Azoarcus olearius: one gene and its partner. The protein of the gene in region 2 interacts with the protein of the main gene of each other region in a pairwise test. Links are inferred from orthologs where the notes say so. Each region holds a gene or a part of one and is shown on either strand. Other genes may lie near its edges.

The links.
Region 1: the proteins of ftsL (region 2) and ftsB interact in binary tests that used the Escherichia coli proteins (3 or more experiments, as listed by UniProt). The link is inferred for Azoarcus olearius from one-to-one orthologs.

Annotation. Positions count from the first base shown.
Region 1 is NZ_CP016210.1:2,411,063-2,419,924, forward strand. Bases 6,033-8,790 are described here. They hold ftsB (cell division protein FtsB), read right to left. Parts: upstream 7,671-8,790; coding sequence 7,395-7,670; downstream 6,033-7,394. Other genes in these bases: dqs_RS11170 (hypothetical protein), read left to right, coding at 6,033-6,185; dqs_RS11175 (C40 family peptidase), read left to right, coding at 6,242-6,799; dqs_RS11180 (CBS domain-containing protein), read left to right, coding at 6,909-7,340; eno (phosphopyruvate hydratase), read right to left, coding at 7,761-8,790. In the rest of the region: dqs_RS11130 (AAA family ATPase), read right to left, coding at 1-177; GTP cyclohydrolase I FolE, read left to right, coding at 356-1,027; dqs_RS11140 (DUF3301 domain-containing protein), read right to left, coding at 1,031-1,360; dqs_RS11145 (inorganic phosphate transporter), read right to left, coding at 1,371-2,951; dqs_RS11150 (nucleotide pyrophosphohydrolase), read right to left, coding at 3,009-3,362; dqs_RS11155 (23S rRNA (adenine(2030)-N(6))-methyltransferase RlmJ), read right to left, coding at 3,420-4,265; dqs_RS11160 (gamma carbonic anhydrase family protein), read left to right, coding at 4,481-5,026; dqs_RS11165 (SIMPL domain-containing protein), read left to right, coding at 5,146-5,841; more of dqs_RS11170, read left to right, coding at 5,880-6,032; more of eno, read right to left, coding at 8,791-8,862. UniProt on the Escherichia coli protein: Essential cell division protein. May link together the upstream cell division proteins, which are predominantly cytoplasmic, with the downstream cell division proteins, which are predominantly periplasmic.
Region 2 is NZ_CP016210.1:972,132-981,235, reverse strand. What follows is about bases 2,588-5,587. They hold ftsL (cell division protein FtsL), read right to left. Parts: upstream 4,220-5,587; coding sequence 3,956-4,219; downstream 2,588-3,955. Other genes in these bases: mraZ (division/cell wall cluster transcriptional repressor MraZ), read right to left, coding at 5,151-5,587; rsmH (16S rRNA (cytosine(1402)-N(4))-methyltransferase RsmH), read right to left, coding at 4,216-5,154; dqs_RS04670 (peptidoglycan D,D-transpeptidase FtsI family protein), read right to left, coding at 2,588-3,959. Outside these bases: dqs_RS04680 (UDP-N-acetylmuramoyl-tripeptide--D-alanyl-D-alanine ligase), read right to left, coding at 1-700; dqs_RS04675 (UDP-N-acetylmuramoyl-L-alanyl-D-glutamate--2,6-diaminopimelate ligase), read right to left, coding at 697-2,202; more of dqs_RS04670, read right to left, coding at 2,199-2,587; more of mraZ, read right to left, coding at 5,588-5,594; dqs_RS04645 (hypothetical protein), read right to left, coding at 6,397-6,828; pyrC (dihydroorotase), read right to left, coding at 6,825-7,859; rsmI (16S rRNA (cytidine(1402)-2'-O)-methyltransferase), read right to left, coding at 7,915-8,802; dqs_RS04630 (YraN family protein), read left to right, coding at 8,801-9,104. UniProt on the Escherichia coli protein: Essential cell division protein. May link together the upstream cell division proteins, which are predominantly cytoplasmic, with the downstream cell division proteins, which are predominantly periplasmic.

The DNA of each region.
Region 1 (8,862 bases), 1.4 Mb from region 2 along the record:
GACCACGAAGCGCGTCCCGCCGGTTTCGCGCATCCGCTCGTAGAACGCCGCAAGCGCCTCATTGCGGGCCGGTGCGCTGGCCTCGAGCGCCTTGTCCACGTCTTCGACGCGATAGATCTGCCGTGCGTCGGCGAGAGGGATGGAAATTTCGTTTGCCGTCGCTGTCGTCAACATCATGGCCTCCTGGGCGTGCGCTGGAATTGCGGTCCGGGCCGACACGCGGCTCTCGTGGATGCGCGCGTCGATCTACGGGCTTCGACAAGCAGGACGCGTGCCGGTTTTGGTGCAGCGCAACATTCCGGCCCCGCCTGGGCTTCAAGCGTATGATCCGCCAACCTTCGCAGGAAATCCGACAATGTCCTCCACCCATTTCCAACATTCCGACAGCGCCGGGGGCGACCACGATCACGGCCATACCCCTCATCCGCGGACGGTCGGCATCCCCCGCTCCGGCAACTTCGATCCCGTGGCGTTCGAACGTGCGGTCGGCGACCTGCTTCGGGCGTGCGGCGTCGAGCCCGACACCACTCACACAGGCCGGACGGCGCAGAGGGTGCGCGAACTGTGGCAGAAGCGTCTGCTCGGAGGCTATGAACTCGACCCCGCTGCGGCGCTCGGCGAGGGCTTCGAGGATCCGCGCCGAGACATGGTCGTGGTCCGCGGCATCGCCATCCACGGCGTCTGTCCGCATCATCTCGTTCCGTTCCGCGGCCTCGCCCACGTCGCCTACGTGCCGGGTGGGCGCCTGCACGGCTTCGGCCGCATCGCCCGGCTGGTGGACGCCATCGGGCACCGTTTCACCTACCAGGAATGGATGACCCGCGACATTGCGGACGCGCTGATGCACCACGGCAGTGCATCCGGCGCCGCATGCGTGATTGAAGCGGAGCAATTGTGCCTGCTGCTCGGGGAGGACCGGCGCGGCGACGAGCGCGTGGTGACGCAGGCCTTCGCCGGCGATTTCGAACGCTCGGACCAGTTGCGCAACGAGTTCCTGCGCGCAATCGCCCCCAACCGGGCGCTCTGAGCGCTACTGGACGATGTGGAAGCGCGGGAGATGCGCGGCGAGATCCAGCAGCACCACTTCCCGTCCGCGCAGCGTCACTCCGCCGCGGAAGCGGTCATAGCCGGAGTCGGAATATTCGAACGCGAAGCTGCGCTGCAGCACGGCACGCCCCTCGTCGTCGCGCGCGAGGCACATCCCCTGCCCGACCACCGTCTCGTCGAGGAGCTGAACGCCTTCGCGGGCGCACGCGGCACGCACCGCCGCAATCCCGGCCTCCCTCGCCTTCAGGCTATCGAACCAGAACCAGCCGCCCACCGCGAGCAGACCGAGCGCCACGACCTCGAAACCGTTCATGCCAGCCTCCTCAGGCGCGCGCCACGCCTTGCGCCAGCAAGGTGTACAGCAATGCGGCCAAGACCCCTGAAACGGGCACCGTAACCACCCAGGCTGCGGCGATCCGCATCAGCTGGGACCGCTTCACGACTTCCTGCTTGTACATCTTGCGCAGCTTCTTGCGCTCCGACTTGGAGAAATTGGCGGGGTCCTCGCTGTTCTTCGAGCGCGCCTTCAGGTCCTTCAACAATCGGTCCTTCTCGGCCACCGAGGCCTGGCCGAAGCGCTCCAGGAAGGCATCGAGCGCTTGCTGCTCGCCCGCCGGGTGGTGGGCCTTGATCTCCGCCACCGTACGCTCGTAGGCCGTCTTCAGGAACTCGCGCAGGAAGCCCACGCCGAAGACGCCCCCCACGACAATGTGCGTGGAACTGACCGGCAGCCCGATCCCGGAAGCCAGTACCACGGTCACCGTGGCCGCCAGCGCGATGCAGAACGCCCGCATCTGGTCCAGTTCGGTGATTTCGGTGCCGATGGTGCGGATGACGCGAGGCCCGAACAGTGCCAGCCCCACCGCGATGCCGATTGCCCCGATCGCCAGCACCCACAGCGGCGGCCCCGCGAGCGCGCGGACCGTCCCGGCACTGCCGAGGGCATCGAGGATCGCCGCCAGCGGCCCGACTGCATTGGCGACGTCGTTGGAGCCATGGGCGAAGCTCAGCAAGCCCGCGGCGAACACCAGCGGGGGATTGAAGAGCTTGTTCACGCCTTCCTTGGTATTCGCGATCAGATGTCCCCGCGTCCGCAACCTGGCCCGCATGTAGAGGAACACGAGCGTCGCCGGGATCACGGCGAACGAGCCGGCGGCCCCCAGTTCCACCACCAGCGCGCGGTTGAGTCCCTTGACCAGCAGGAACACGATGGAGGTCCACGTCATCGCGGCCATCAGGTACGGCACGACTCTTCGCGCCGCGCTGGCCATGTCGGGCTGATAGGTGATGCTGCGCTTCACCGCGTACAGGAACGCGGCGGCGAAGCCGGCACCCAGCAGGGGCGATGCCACCCAGCTGGTGGTGATCGCCACTACGGTCTCCCAGTTGATGACCTCCACCCCGCGTGCCGCGATGCCTGCACCCAGCACAGCGCCGACGATGGAGTGCGTGGTCGATACCGGCGCGCCGAGCGCGGTCGCCACGTTCAGCCAGATGGATCCCGCGAGCAAGGCGCAGAGCATTACCGCGACAACGGTGTCGCCATCGGTCAGCAGGTGCCGTTGGAGGATGCTGCCCTTCACGGTGTCGACGACGGCACCGCCTGCCAGCAGCGCCCCCGCCACCTCGCACACCGCGGCGATGCTCAGCGCGCTGACCAGCCCCATCGCCCTGGCCCCCACCGCGGGGCCCACGTTGTTTGCCACGTCGTTGGCGCCGATGTTGAGCGCCATGTAGGCCGCCAATGCCGCCCCCACGACCAGGATCAGGCTGGCGCCGGAGCCCAGCGTTGCCGCGTACAGCATCGTCGCGACAAGAAACAGGCTGACGACCCCCAGACGCAGCAACTCGCCGCGCCCGTGGGCCGTGGCGCTCTCGATTTCCTTAAGGTGCTGGAGTTCCAATTCGCGTAGTCCGGTTCGAGCGGGACGCGGGCGCCAGCGGCGGCCCGCGGGCGTCCGTCACAGCTTGTCGTATTTTTCCGCGCGCCCGTGTGCGCGCTCAACCGGGTAGCGCTCCGCATTGATCGCGAGCTTGCGGCCCGCGGCCTCGGCGAGGTCGATGTCCAGCACGTCGGCAAGACGGACGAGATACAGCAGGACATCGGCGAGTTCCAGCGCCACCGCCTGCCGCGTGTCCGGTGGTAGCGCGGCAGACTGTTCCGGCGTCAGCCACTGGAAGTGCTCGACGACCTCGCCGGCTTCGCCAGCGAGCGCCATCGCAAGATTCTTGGGGGTGTGAAACGGCTCCCAGGCGCGCTCCGCGGCAAAGTCGCGCAACTGCCTGCGCAGCGTCTGCAGCGTGTCCTCGCTCATTGTGTGTTCCTCTCCGGCACGCCCGTCGCAAGGCCCGGACGGAAGGGCTTTCCCCGATCAGGCAATCTGATGCTCCACGTCGAAACCCGCGCCCTCATCGATCCCTATCACCTCGACGAGCCACGGCAGCGTCTGCTCCAGGCGCTCGGGCAGCACCCACGGCGGATTGACGATGAAGAGGCCGCTGCCGAACATGCCGAAGCCGTCTGCCGCAGGAGCCCGCACCGCCAGGCGGACATCGAGCCAGCTTTCCGCCCCCAACTCCGCCAGCCGCTCCGGCAACTGGCGCGCCTCCGGCCGGGCAAGCAGCGGATACCACACGGCGTAGGTGCCGCTCGGAAAACGTTTCATGGAATCGCGCACGGTCTCCAGCACGCGGCGGTAGTCGTCCTTGACCTCGTAGGGCGGGTCGATGAGTACCACGGCGCGACGCGACGGCGGCGGCAACAACCCGCGGAGCGCGGCGAAGCCATCGGCCTTCCGGACCTGTACGCGCTCGCTCTCGCCGCGGAAGGTCTGTTCGAGCAAGGTCATGTCCGCCGGATGCAGTTCGAAAAGCCGCAGGCGGTCCTGCGCCCGCGCGCGGGTCATTGCGAGCGCGGGAGAACCGGGGTAGAACAGCAGGCGCCCATGGGGGTTGAACTGGCGTACGGACTGGACGTATGACTCCACCGCCTCGGGTCGGTCGGTGCGTTCCCACAGGCGGCCGATGCCTTCGGTGTACTCCCCCGTCTTCGCTGCGCGTTCGCTATCGAGCGCATAACACCCCGCGCCGGCATGGGTGTCGACATAGCACCAGGCTTTGTCCTTGCGGTTGTAGTACTCGAGGATTTCCAGGAGCACGATGTGCTTGAGTACGTCGGCGTGATTGCCGGCATGGAAGGCGTGACGGTAGCTGAGCATGAAGACGGTGGTGGCGGGAACGAAAACTGCAGCCGTCCAAGGGACTGTCCCGAGCGGCTGCTGCGGCGCAATGCTAACACCGCTGGCCCCGCAGCCGTCCGATCGAGTGTAAAAACCGCCTTCATCACCAAGGACTTGCCCACGTCGCCGCGGCCGCTTGCTATGATTTCGCCCCCGGGTCACATCGGGCACGAAGAAAACAACGTGAGAGACTGATGAGTATCTATGCCCTGAGAGAGCGCAAGCCCCGTTTCGGCGAAGGGTGCTGGGTCGCGCACAACGCGACCGTCATTGGCCGGGTCGAAGCCGGACGAAACGTAAATATCTGGTACAACGCGGTTATTCGGGGCGACAACGATCCGATCGTGATCGGCGACAACACCAACATCCAGGACGGCTCCATCCTGCACAACGACGACGGCATTCCGCTGACGATCGGCTCGGATGTGACGATCGGCCACATGGTGATGCTGCACGGGTGCACCGTGGGCGACGGCACGCTGATCGGCATCAACGCGGTCGTCCTCAACAACGCGGTCATCGGCAAGCACTGCATCATTGGCGCCAATGCGCTGATTCCGGAAGGCAAGGTCATTCCCGATCGGTCGCTGGTCGTCGGTTCGCCTGGGCGCGTGATCCGGGAACTGAGCGACGACGAAATCGCCGGGATTACCCGCAATGCGGCGCACTACGTCGCCAACGCCCGCCAGTACGAGGAAGAACTCGAGCCGCTGGACGCCGCCGCGGTGTTGGGGCGTTGACCCTGTTCCGGGCGCTGCGAGCGCCGGCGTCATCACAGGTGCTTACACCTCGCCGCCGTCTGGCCGTACGCCTTAGGGTATAAAGCGCCGCATATCGAGAGCCGCCGGTGCCTGTCCTCATGAGAACTGCCCCCTCCCTGCTTGCCATCCTGTTTTACGCAGCGCCGCTGGCCGCCATGGCGGCCGAGCCGGCGCCGGCTGTCGGGCCCGTGATCGAGTTTTCGGTCGATGCGCAACGCCCCGCCCCCAACGATCAGGTCATCGCCATCATGTACGTCGAACAGGCGGGCGCCGATGCGGCGGCGCTTGCTCGCGGGGTGAATCGCGCGGTGACCGCGGCGATGGAAACAGCGCGCGCCCACCCCTCGGTCAAGCTCCAGTCGGCGGGCACCAGCACGTGGCCCAACTACGGAAAGGGGAGTGGGACCCGTATCGAGGGCTGGCGCATGCGCTCCGAACTGCGCCTCGAAAGCCGCGATGTCGCCGCGATGTCGGAACTGATCGGGAAGCTGCAGAGTAATCTCGGCCTGGCCCAGGTCACCCTGCAGCCGGCGCCCGACACCCGTCGCGCGGCGGCCGATGAGGCCACGATCGACGCGATCCGTGCGTTCGAACGCAAGGCCGGCGTCGTGGCATCGGCGCTCGGCAAACGCTACCGGATTCGCCAGCTCAACCTCGGCGAGTCGGGCGCTCCGCCCGCGTACGCGCGCATGCGCATGTCCGCCGCCATGGCTGAAGCGGCCCCGGCGCCGCTAGAGGGCGGCGAAAGCCTTGTCAGCGTGACTGCGTCCGGCAGCATCGAACTGACCGACTAACAAAACCATCACCCTCCCCCTCCCCCTCCTCCCCTCCCATGCGCATCCTTGCTTTCAGTACCGTCGTCGTTCTTTCCATCGGTCTCGCCTCCACGGCGTGGACGCGTGACGACGGCGAGGTCGAGACCTATCAGTGCCGCAACGGTGAACGCTTTACCGTTGAATACCACCCGAGCCACATCCGTCTGCGCACCGGCGCCGGCGTTTTCGCTCTGCGTGCCGGCGCTGGTAACAGCGATTATTCCGACGGTCAGACGGTCTTCCGTCCGACCGCGGACGGCGCCACGCTCGAACGCCCCGGCCTTCCCCCCGCCAGCGACTGCGTGCGCCCCGATAAAGCCTGACCGGCCACCACCGGCCGCGGCTGGACGCCTGCGCCGCATTCCCCTATCGTCCCGGCATGGCACAGACACCACCCTATCGGCGACGCCGGCCGGGGGCCGGCCCCGGCGTCGCGTTCCTGCTCGCGGCGCTCGTTGCGGCCTGCAGCTCTGTTCCGCCGCCCACCGAATCCCGACTCCCTCCGGGTCCCGCCGCGCGCCCCGCGCAACCGCTGTTCGCGCTCGACGATCCCGATCATCCACAAGAGATCGTGATGTTCGCCCTCGGTCTGCTCGACACCGGCTACCGCTTCGGCGGCCGCAATCCGGAAGCGGGACTCGATTGCAGCGGCATGGTGAGTTACGTCGTGGAGCAGGTAAGCGGTCAGCGGCTGCCGCACAACGCCGCGCAGATTGCCGAGCGCACCCGCCCCATCAGCCCGGCGGAGCTGTCGCCAGGCGACCTGGTTTTCTTCAATACCGCCAGGCGGCCGCATTCCCACATGGGCATCTACATCGGCGACGGGCGCTTCATCCACGCGCCATCGAGCCGCGGCGCCGTGCGCATCGAGAAGCTCTCGAACGCCTACTTCGCACCGCGCTTCGACGGCGCGCGGACGCTGATCGCACGCGACTGAAACCGCGTAGCCCCGCCGGCGGGCGTTGGGGTATGTTCGGACTTGCTTCCCCGGCAGCGGCTATCTACCTTTGATGGGCCGATGGTGGTTTTCCGGAGGAGGAAGAGACATGCCGACGCGCAAGATTGCAGAGGTGGTAAAGGGACAGAAGATTCTGACCGCCGACGAACACATGACAGTACTGGAGGCCTCGCGCAGGATGACCGACCTGCACGTGGGGTCGATCATGATCGTCCATGACGGTCACCTGAGCGGCATCTTTACCGAACGCGACGCGCTCGTCCGCGTCATCGCCGCCGGCCGCGATCCTGCGCGGACACGTTTGAGCGAAGTCATGACCCGCGATCCGCAGTCGATATCGTCCGACAGGCCGCTCGGGCACGCGATGCACCTGATGTACGAGGGCGGCTTCCGGCACGTTCCGGTCACCGACTGCGGGCGGCCGATCGGGATGATTTCCGCGCGCGACGCGCTCGGTCTCGAAATGGTGGCTTTTGAAGAGGAACTGGAGCAGCGGGAACTGATCACCGAACTGCTCTAGACCGCGTCCGACGAACGCGTTTGAAGCATGGAACTGAGCCGGCCTTGAGCCGGTTCAGTGCTTCTGGGGTACCTGAACGAAGATTTCGTTGGGCTTGGTCAGGCCGAGTTCGAGCCGTGCCCGTTCTTCGATCGCCTCGTTGCCGGACTTGAGGTCGCGGACTTCGGCGTCGAGCCCCGCGTTGCGCTCTTCCAGCCGCGTGTTCTCCTCACGCTGCTCGTGCAACTTGCGATCCACCTCCCACACGCGCAGCCATCCGCCCTTGCCTAGCCACAGTGGGTACTGCAGCACGACGACGAGGACGGCAAGAATGATCACGGGCCAACGCATGGAACAGTTCGACGGCTAGGGAAAGAAAGACGCAATCGACTGCCGCGGCGGATGTCGCGGCAGTCGAAGCGGAAAGCGAACCGGCGTCGCTTAGCGGCTGCGCAGGTTGTAGAACGCGCGCTTGCCCGGATACACCACGGTGTTGCCGAGATCTTCCTCGATGCGGAGCAGCTGGTTGTACTTGGCGATACGGTCCGAGCGCGACAGCGAACCGGTCTTGATCTGCATCGCGTTGAGGCCCACCGCGATGTCGGCGATGGTGGAGTCTTCGGTTTCACCCGAACGGTGCGAGATCACCGCGGTGTAACCGGCGCGCTTGGCCATTTCAACCGCCGCGAAGGTTTCCGACAGGGTGCCGATCTGGTTGATCTTGATCAGGATGGAGTTGGCCACGCCCTGGTCGATGCCCTGCTCGAGGATCTTGGTGTTGGTGACGAAGAGATCGTCGCCGACCAACTGGATCTTGCGGCCGAGGCGGTCGGTGAGGTGCTTCCAGCCGGCCCAGTCGCCTTCGGCCATGCCGTCCTCGATCGACACGATCGGGAACTTGTCGGCCAGGGTGGCGAGGTAGTCGGTAAAGCCTTCGGAGGTGAGGCTGAGGCCTTCGCCCTTCAGCTCGTACTTGCCGTCCTTGTAGAACTCGGACGCAGCGCAGTCGAGCGCCAGCAGCACGTCGCGGCCCGGCTCGTAGCCGGCGGCGGCGATGGCTTCCTGGATCAGGTTGAGCGCTTCTTCGGTGCCGGACACGTTGGGCGCGAAACCGCCTTCATCACCGACGGTGGTCGGGTAGCCCTTCTTGTCGGTGATCTTCTTCAGGTGATGGAAGATCTCCGCGCCACAACGCAGTGCCTCACGGAAGCTGCCCATGCTCACCGGCATGATCATGCATTCCTGGATGTCCAGGCTGTTGTTGGCGTGCTCGCCGCCGTTGATGACGTTCATCATCGGGACCGGCATCGCCATCGGGCCCGAACCGCCGAAATAGCGGTACAGCGGCAGGCCGGCCTCCTCGGCCGCGGCGCGCGCCACTGCCATCGACACTGCCAGCGTCGCATTGGCGCCGAGACGCGACTTGTTCTCGGTGCCGTCTAGGTCGATCAGGGTGCGGTCGATGAAGGCCTGCTCTTCGGCGTCCAGACCGATGATCGCTTCGGAAATCTCGGTGTTGACGTTCTCGACGGCGCGCAGCACG
Region 2 (9,104 bases):
CGTCGGCGTTGACGACCGCGACGCCGGCGGCACCCAGGCCCTGGTAGATCGCGCCCTTCTCCTGCGCCACTTCCCCCAGCGTGCCCAGGCCCTGCAGGTGCGCGCGCTGCGCGTTGTTGACGATGGCCACCGTCGGCCGTGCAAGCCCGGTGAGGTAGGCGATCTCGCCCGGATGGTTCATGCCCATCTCGATGACCGCCGCGCGGTGGTGGTCGCGCAGTTCGAGCAGCGTCAGCGGCAGACCGATGTCGTTGTTGAGGTTGCCGCGCGTGGCGAGCACCGCCTCGTCGCCGGCGCCATCACGCCGCGCCTGAGCGCGCAGGATCTCGGCGCACATTTCCTTGACCGTCGTCTTGCCGTTGCTGCCGGTGACGCCGATGACCGGAATCGCAAAGCGGGCACGCCACGTCGCGGCGAGGGTGCCGAGCGCGAGCCGGGTGTCGTCGACCACCAGCAGCGGCAGGCTGGCGTCGCCGAATTCGGTAAAGCCACGCGCGTCGACCATGGCCGCGGCGGCGCCCGCCTTGAGCGCGGCGGCGACGAATTCGTGACCGTCGAAGCGCTCGCCACGCAGGGCAACGAAGAGCTGCCCGGGGATGATGCCGCGGCTGTCGGTGCCGACACTGGAAAAGCGCACCGCGCCTTGCGCCACCGCGTGATGTGCGGACAGCGCGCGGCTGGCGTCGAGCAGGCTCATCATGCCGTCGTTCTCCTGTCGTTCCACACTGCCAGCGCCGCCTTCGCCTGCTCGACGTCGGAGAACGGCAGACGCTGACCGTGGATCTCCTGATATGGTTCGTGGCCCTTGCCGGCCAGCACGACGACGTCGTCGGGCCCGGCCTCGCCCACCGCGATGCGGATCGCTTCGGCGCGGTCCACGACGCAGTCGGCCGACGCACCCGCCCCGGCGGCAATGGCGTCGATGATCTTGCGCGGGTCTTCGCTGCGCGGGTTGTCGCTGGTGACCACGACGCGGTCGGCCAGTTGGCGGGCGACTTCTCCCATCAGGGGGCGCTTGCCGGGATCGCGATCGCCGCCGCAGCCGAACACGCACACGAGGCGGCCGCCGCGGCTGCGCACGGTGCCGCGCACCGCCTCCAGCACCTTGGCGAGCGCATCCGGCGTGTGCGCGTAGTCGATCACGATCAGCGGCTCTCCAATCCCGCCCACCAGTTGCATGCGACCTTCCGGCGGATTGAGGCGGCCGACCACGGCCAGCGCTTCCTCTACCGCGACCCCGCGCATGACGAGCGCGCCGATCACCGCGAGCAGATTGGAGACATTGAACGGGGCGACCATGCGCACCTGCAGGTCGGACTGGCGCCCCGCCCAGTGCAGCGAGAACTGCAGGCCCGAGGGCGAGGCCTGGAGCCGGTCCGCCACCAGCACACGGGCGCCCGGCACCGCGTCCGCGTTGGAGGCGACGCAGGTGTAGCCGATCACATCGACCTGCCCGGCGGCGACGAGGCGGCGGGCCTGCGTCAGGCCGAAGGCGTCGTCCAGATTGATGACGGCGCGGCTGATGCCCGGCAGCGCGAAAAGACGCGCCTTGGCTTCGGCATAGGCGTCCATCGTGCGGTGGTAATCGAGATGGTCGCGGGTAAGGTTGGTGAACACCGCCACGTCGAACTCGACGCCGTTCACCCGCCCTTGGTCGAGTCCGATGGACGACACTTCCATGGCCGCGGCGGCTGCGCCTTCGCCCAGCAGGCGAGCGAGCGTGGCATGCAGTTCGAGCGCATCGGGCGTGGTATTGAGACTGGCGCTGAGCTGGTCCGGAAACCCGCTTCCGAGGGTACCGACGATGCCGCAGCGGCTGCCGAGTTCGCCCAGCGCGCGCGCGAGCCACTGCGTGACCGTGGTCTTGCCGTTGGTGCCGGTCACGCCGGCCATCCACAGCCGCGCGGAGGGCCGGTCATAGATCTCGTGGGCAAGCGCACCTGCGAGTTCGCGCAGCCTGGGCACCGCGAACCCTGGAACCGGAAGTTCTCCCGGGTGAAAGCCGTCGCCCTCTTCCCACAACACGGCAGCGGCGCCGCGCTCGATGGCGGAGGCGATGTAACGGCGGCCGTCGGTGACATGCCCCGGCCACGCCGCGAACACGGCCCCCGGCCCGACACGACGCGAATCGGCCGTGATGCCGGCGGGCCGGACGCCGCTGGCGCGGAGCTGATCGAGCAGCACGAAGGCAGGGTTGCTCACATGCTCTCCCGGACCGCCGCGGGCGCGGGTTCGTTGGGCTTGCGGGCCAGCTGCAGCGGCGTCAGCGGCGCATCCGGCGCCACGCCGAGGGTGCGCAGCGAGCCTTCCATGATGCGCGCGAAAACCGGCGCGGCCACCGTACCCGCGTAGTAGTTGCCCGCGCTCGGCTCGTCGATCATCACTGCCACGACGAGGCGCGGATTGGAGATCGGCGCGATGCCGACGAAGGACGCGATGTAGCGCTTGGTGTAGTGCCCGCCTTCCAGCTTCAGCGCGGTGCCGGTCTTGCCCCCGACGCGGTAGCCGGGCACCTGTGCCTTGGTGGCAGTGCCGCCGGGCAGGGTGACGGTTTCGAGCATGTTGCGCAGCGTCTGCACCGTCTGCGGCGAGAAGATGCGGGTTCCGCCGCTGGGCGGCCCGTCCAGCTTGGTGAGCGACAGCGGTACGAGTTCGCCGTCGCGTGCGAACACCAGATAGGCGCGCGCCATCTGGATCAGGGTGACCGAGATGCCGTGGCCATAGGACATGGTCGCCTGCTCGATCGGGCGCCAGGTCTTGGCCGGGCGCAGACGGCCGCCGGTTTCGCCCGGAAAGCCGAGATTGAGCGGCGAACCGAAGCCGAGCTGGTGATAGAGCTGCCACATCTCGGCCGGCGTGAACTGCAGCGCCATCTTGACAGTGCCGATGTTGGACGACTTCTGGATCACCTCGGCGACGGTCAAGGGGCCGCTGCGGTGCGAATCCGAGATGGTCGCGGTGCCGATGGTCATGCGTCCGGCGGAGGTGTCGATCACCGTGGTCGGTTTCACCTTGCCGGTTTCGAGCGCCAGACCGGCAATGAACGGCTTCATGACCGAGCCGGGCTCGAAGCTGTCGGTAAACACGCGGTTGCGCAGCTGCGCGCCCGTGAGGTTGCTGCGGTTGTTCGGGTTGTAGGTAGGCGCGTTCGCCAACGCAAGGACTTCCCCGGTGCGCGCGTCGAGCACCACGGCGGCCCCCGCCTTCGCCTTGTTGAGCTGCATGGCCTCGCGCAACGCGCTGTAGGCGATGTACTGGATCTTGCCGTCCATCGCGAGCGAGATATCGTCGCCGTCGCGCGGCGGCCGGATCGATTCCACGTCCTCCACGATGCGGCCGCGGCGGTCCTTGATCACGCGTCGCGAACCGGGCATGCCGGCCAGCATCTTCTCGTAGGCCAGTTCGATGCCTTCCTGGCCGCGGTCCTCGACCCCGGTGAAGCCGAGCATGTGCGCGGTCACGTCGCCACCGGGGTAGTAGCGGCGATATTCCTGCTGCTGGTGTACGCCGGGCAGCTTGAGCGCGGCGATGCGGTCTGCGACCTCGGGCGGCAGCTGGCGCTTGAGATAGACGAAGTCACGGCCCGGGGCGAGCTTGTCGTTCAGCTCGCGCACATCCATTTCGAGCAGCGTGGCGAGCTGGCGTGCGGCGGCGGGTTCGAGGCGGGCGTCGGCCGGGATCGCCCAGATCGAGCGCACGGGCGTGCTCACCGCCAGCATGTCGCCGTTGCGATCGGAAATGCGTCCGCGCGTGGCGGGGACTTCCAGCACGCGGGCATAGCGCATTTCGCCCTTGGCCTGCAGGAAGCTGTTGTTTACACCTTGCAGGTAGAGCGCGCGCCCGATCAGCGCCAGCGAGCACCCCATCAGCATGACGAGCACGAAGCGCGCGCGCCACGCCGGCAGCTCGCGCTTGAGCAGCGGATTGTGGTTGAAGGTGACGGTGCGCTGCTTCTTCACTGTGCCTCCAGCACCACGATCTGCCCCGGCACCGGCGGGCGCATGCCGAGCCGTTCGCGGGCGAGCTTTTCGACCCGCGCGTGCGCTGCCCAGGTGCTTTGCTCCAGTTGCAGCTGCCCCCACTCAACGTCGAGGCTGTGGGCGCGCGCCATCTCGCGCTCCAGCTCGATGTAGAGCTTGCGCGACTGGTGCTGCGCGGCCACCACGCCGAGCGCGCTGGCGACCACGAGTGCGACGAGCATTGCGTCGAAGCGGATCATGCAGCCACCCCGCAGCGCTCGGCCACCCGCATCACTGCGCTGCGCGCGCGCGGATTGGCCGCCACTTCAGCCTCGCCCGGCCGCTGCGCCTTGCCGACGAGTTGCAGCCGGGGCGGCGGGAGGTCGGCCGCGCGCACCGGCAGCCGCGACGGCAGCTGCGGCGGACGCGCTTCGTCGCGCAGGAAGCGCTTGACGATGCGGTCCTCGAGCGAATGAAAGCTGATCACCACCAGCCGGCCGCCCTCGCGCAGGCGCGCAACGCAGTCCGGCAGCACGGTCGTCAGCTCTTCGAGTTCCTGATTGATGAAAATCCGTAGAGCCTGGAAGCTGCGCGTCGCTGGGTGCTGCCCCGGCTCGCGTGTACGGACCGCCTTTTCCACGATCGCGGCAAGCTGTCCAGTGGTTGCGATAGCCCCCCCTGTCCGAGCAGCTGCAATCGCCTTTGCAATCGCATAAGCAAACCGTTCTTCCCCATAGTCTCTGATGACCTCCGTGATCTCGGCGACGGAGGCTTCCGCCAGCCATTCCGCGACGGTGCGTCCGCGGCTTGTGTCCATGCGCATGTCCAGCGGCGCGTCGAAGCGAAAGCTCATGCCGCGGCTGGCATCGTCGAGCTGCGGCGACGACACGCCAAGGTCGAGCAGCACGCCGTCGACGGCGCTGACGCCCAAACGGTCGAGCACGACCGCGAATTCGCTGAAAGGGGCATGGACGAGTTCGAGGCGCGGATCGGCGATCGCCTGACCCGCCGCGATCGCCGCGGGGTCGCGATCGAAAGCGATGAGCCTGCCGCCCGCGCCCAGCCGGGCGAGCACCGCGCGGCTGTGGCCGCCGCGGCCGAAGGTGCCGTCCACGTAAATGCCTTCCGGCTTGATCGCCAGCGCATCCACCGCCTCGGTGAGCAGCACGCTGACGTGTTGCAGTTGGGCGCTCACAGGACGAAGTTCTCCAGTCCGGCGGGCAAGGGGTTGTCGACCAGCGCCAGCATCGCCTCCTGCTGCTTCTGCCAGCCGGCATCCGACCAGAGTTCGAAGTGCGTGCCCTGCCCGACCAGCCAGACCTGCTTGTCGAGCGCGGCGAACTGGCGCAGCGATTGCGCGACCAGCACACGCCCGGCGGCATCCAGCGTTTCTTCCTGGGCAAAACCGACCAGCATGCGCTTGAAGCTGAGCGTGGCCTGATCCATGCCCGGCAGGCTGGTGATCTTTTCGCGGATGGGTTCCCACGCGGTGAGCGGATAGACGAGCAGGCAGCGGTGCGGATGGACGGTCATGACCAGCGGCGCACCGTCGGGCGTGAGGGCGTCCCGATGCCGCGCCGGGATCGCAAGACGACCCTTCGCATCGAGACTGAGCGCTACCGCCCCCTGGAACATCCTTCCCCCTGAACGCCGCCGCAAAGCATCGGAAATGACACTTTGCCCCACTTTTTTCCACCCGCCCCCACTCTAAGGGAAACAAAAAACCCGGTCAAGCCTGAGCCGCCGGGTTTTTCGTTGTTACACAATGACTTACCAAGTCTGCGCGGCGATGTATAAATCCTGAAAAATCAATGGCGCTAGCGCATGCTCATGCGAAGCGGGATGAACTTCCGCCATAGAAGGAGGCGAAGTGGGAGGGAGTGGGAAATCGGGGTCGAAAAACCCGCGGAAGTGGGGCGCGAGCGCCTATGACATGCCACGAAAGGCGAATTGGGAAGTTCGCCGATAAGCCGGGTTCTGTCGAACGACCGCGGCAAGCCGCAGTCGCCGGGCAGTCATTCCTCTGGGGGCCGCGTTACCGCGGCGCTCTAGCAGCCTACCCGGGAGCGACGCGAGCCACGCCAATGCTCCCCTATTTGGCCTTGCCCCGGATGGGGTTTACCGTGCCAGTCCTGTTGCCAGTCCTGCGGTGGGCTCTTACCCGCCGAAGCTTGCGCTCCGACCGGCGCCGCGCTTGCGCGCGTCACCGCACCGTTTCACCCTTACCTGTGCTCCGCGAAGAGCGAACTCCTCGACAAGAGCCATCGGCGGTCTGCTCTCTGTTGCACTTTCCGTCGCCTCACGGCGCCCGGCCGTTAGCCGGCATCCTGCTCTGCGGGGCCCGGACTTTCCTCCACGCACACGTGGCACGCAGCGACTGCCTGGCGAACTTCCCGGCGCGGATTATACCCGCGCCGACCGCGAGCCCGGCTCCAAATCACCGCACCGGGGCGGCCTCCTGCGCCGGAACGAAGGCCGGCGCGCCGTCGCGCAGCCGGAAGCTGCCCACCAGCGGACCGAGCGGGGCATCGGCCGGCTTGTCCCAGTCCTGCACCAGGCAGCGCTCGGTACTGGCCAGATACCAGCGATTGCCTTGCTGCAGCGCCCACAGCCGGTCGCCGGCCTCGTACACCAGGACTTCCGTCAACACCTTGCTGCCAGGATGGATCGCGACGCGCTTCTGGCACTGCGGCAGTCGCGACGCGACGATGGCCTGCTTGATCTCGCTGTCCCAGAAATAGCTCTGTTCGCGCACCAGGATCAGCGCATGCTGACTACCCTCGATCGAGTACGCGGTTGCCGAGTTCTCGCATGCGGCCAGCAGCGGCAGCGCGGCCAGCAACAGGACCCGCCGCAGCCGGGTGATCACGCCAGCCTCCAGCCCACCGATTCGCCCGCGCGCAGCGGCACCAGCGGATCGTCATCCAGATAGGGAAACCCGCCCGGCACCGACCACGACTCGCGCACCAGCGTGATCTTGTCGGCATTCGGCGCGAGACCGTAGAAGGCCGGGCCGTTGAGGCTCGCGAAGGCTTCCAGCCGCTCCAGCGCGCCGGCCGCGTCGAACACTTCGGCGTACAGCTCGATGCCGGCATGGGCGGTGTAGCAGCCGGCGCAACCACACGCCGCTTCCTTTGTGCTGCGCGCATGGGGCGCGGAGTCGGTACCCAGGAAGAAACGCGGGTTGCCCGAGGTGACGGCCTCGACCAGCGCGACACGGTGGGTTTCGCGCTTGAGCACCGGCAGGCAGTAGTGGTGGGGCCGAATGCCGCCGGCAAAGATGGCGTTGCGGTTCAGCAGCAGATGATGGGCGGTGACCGTGGCGGCCACATTGGCACCGGCCGCCCGGACGAACTGCGCCGCCTCCGCGGTGGTGATGTGCTCGAACACGACCTTGAGCGCCGGGAAGCGGCGCACCAGCGGCGACAGGGTCTTCTCCATGAATACGCGCTCGCGGTCGAACACATCGACCTCGCCCCCGGTTACTTCGCCATGCACGCACAGCACCAGGCCGCAGGCCTCCATGCGTTCGAGCACCGGATAGATCTTGTCGATCGCAGTCACGCCGGCGTCGGAGTTGGTGGTGGCGCCGGCCGGATAGAGCTTGGCGGCGATGACCGCGCCGGATGCCCGCGCGCGCTCGATTTCGTCCGGCGCGGTGTTATCGGTCAGGTACAGGCTCATCAGCGGCTCGAACGCGAGCCCGGCCGGCACCGCTGCGCGGATGCGGTCGCGATAGGCCAGGGCCTGCGCGGTCGTGGTGACCGGCGGCCGCAGGTTCGGCATGATCAGGGCGCGGCCGAAGCGCTCCGAGGTGTGCGGCACGACGGCGGCCAGGGCGGCGCCGTCACGCACGTGGAGATGCCAGTCGTCGGGGCGGGTGAAGGTTATCGATTGCATGTGAGACTCGCTGGGGGATGCGGAATTATAGGCGCGATCGGGGCGGCAGCCGCGCTCAGCCCTCGCCCTCCGCCTCGCCTTTCAACTCGAGCGCACGGGCGTACAAGGCATTCTTCGCGGCGCCGGTGATATCCGCCGCGAGGCGCGCCGCGCGCTTGACCGGCAACTCCGCCAGCAGCAACGTCAGCACCCGTTCGGTTTCGGCATCAAGCCCCTCGCGGGCCGGCGCCCCTTCCACCACCAGCACGAATTCACCGCGCACCCGGTTGGTGTCCGCCGCGAACCAGGCAGCAGCCTCGCCGAGGGAGAAACAAGCGATCTCCTCGTGCAGCTTGGTCAGTTCGCGCGCAACGAGCACCCGCCGCGCCGGCCCGAACTCGCGCGCCAGGTCCGCGACGCATTCCTCGACCCGGTGCGGGGCCTCGTAGAACACCAGTGCGGCGCGTTCGTCGCGCAAGGGCGCAAGCCGGGCGCACCGCGCCGCCTGTTTGGGCGGCAGAAAGCCCACGAAGCGAAAACCATCCTCGCCAAAGCCCGCTACCGACAACGCCGCCACCGCGGCGCAAGGCCCCGGCACCGGCACCACCGGAAAACCGGCCGCCCGCACCCGCGCCACTGCCCGGGCCCCCGGGTCCGACACCGCGGGCGTCCCCGCATCGGTGATCAGCGCGATGTTCTCGCCCTGGCTCAGACGTTCGATCAATTGCCCGGCCGCCGCCTGCTCGTTGTGCTCGTGGAGCGCAAGAAGCTTCGAGCGGATGCCGTAGGCATCGAGCAGACGCTGGCTGTGGCGCGTGTCTTCGGCGGCGATCGTATCCACCGCGCGCAGCACGCCAAGCGCGCGAAAGCTCATGTCCTGCAGGTTTCCGAGCGGCGTCGCCACCACATACAATGACGGTGTCCTTGAAAGTACCGCGGTGGGCGTGGAAGGAAATTCGGACATGAAGACGGATCGGAAAGCGGAAAGAAGCGGAATTGTCGGCGCGGCCGCCAGCCCCATGCAAGCCCGCGGACGCGAAGGGGAGGAGCGGGCCGCTGCCCATCTGGCGGCGCAAGGCGTCCGCATCCTCGCGCGCAACCGTCACTGCCGCGGCGGCGAACTCGACCTCGTCGGCCTGCACGGCGACATGCTGGTGTTCGTCGAGGTCCGGATGCGTGCGAATCCACGCTTTGGCGGCGCCGCCGCCAGCATCACCGCCGAAAAGCGCCGTCGCGTCATCCTCGCCGCGCAATGGTGGCTGGCGG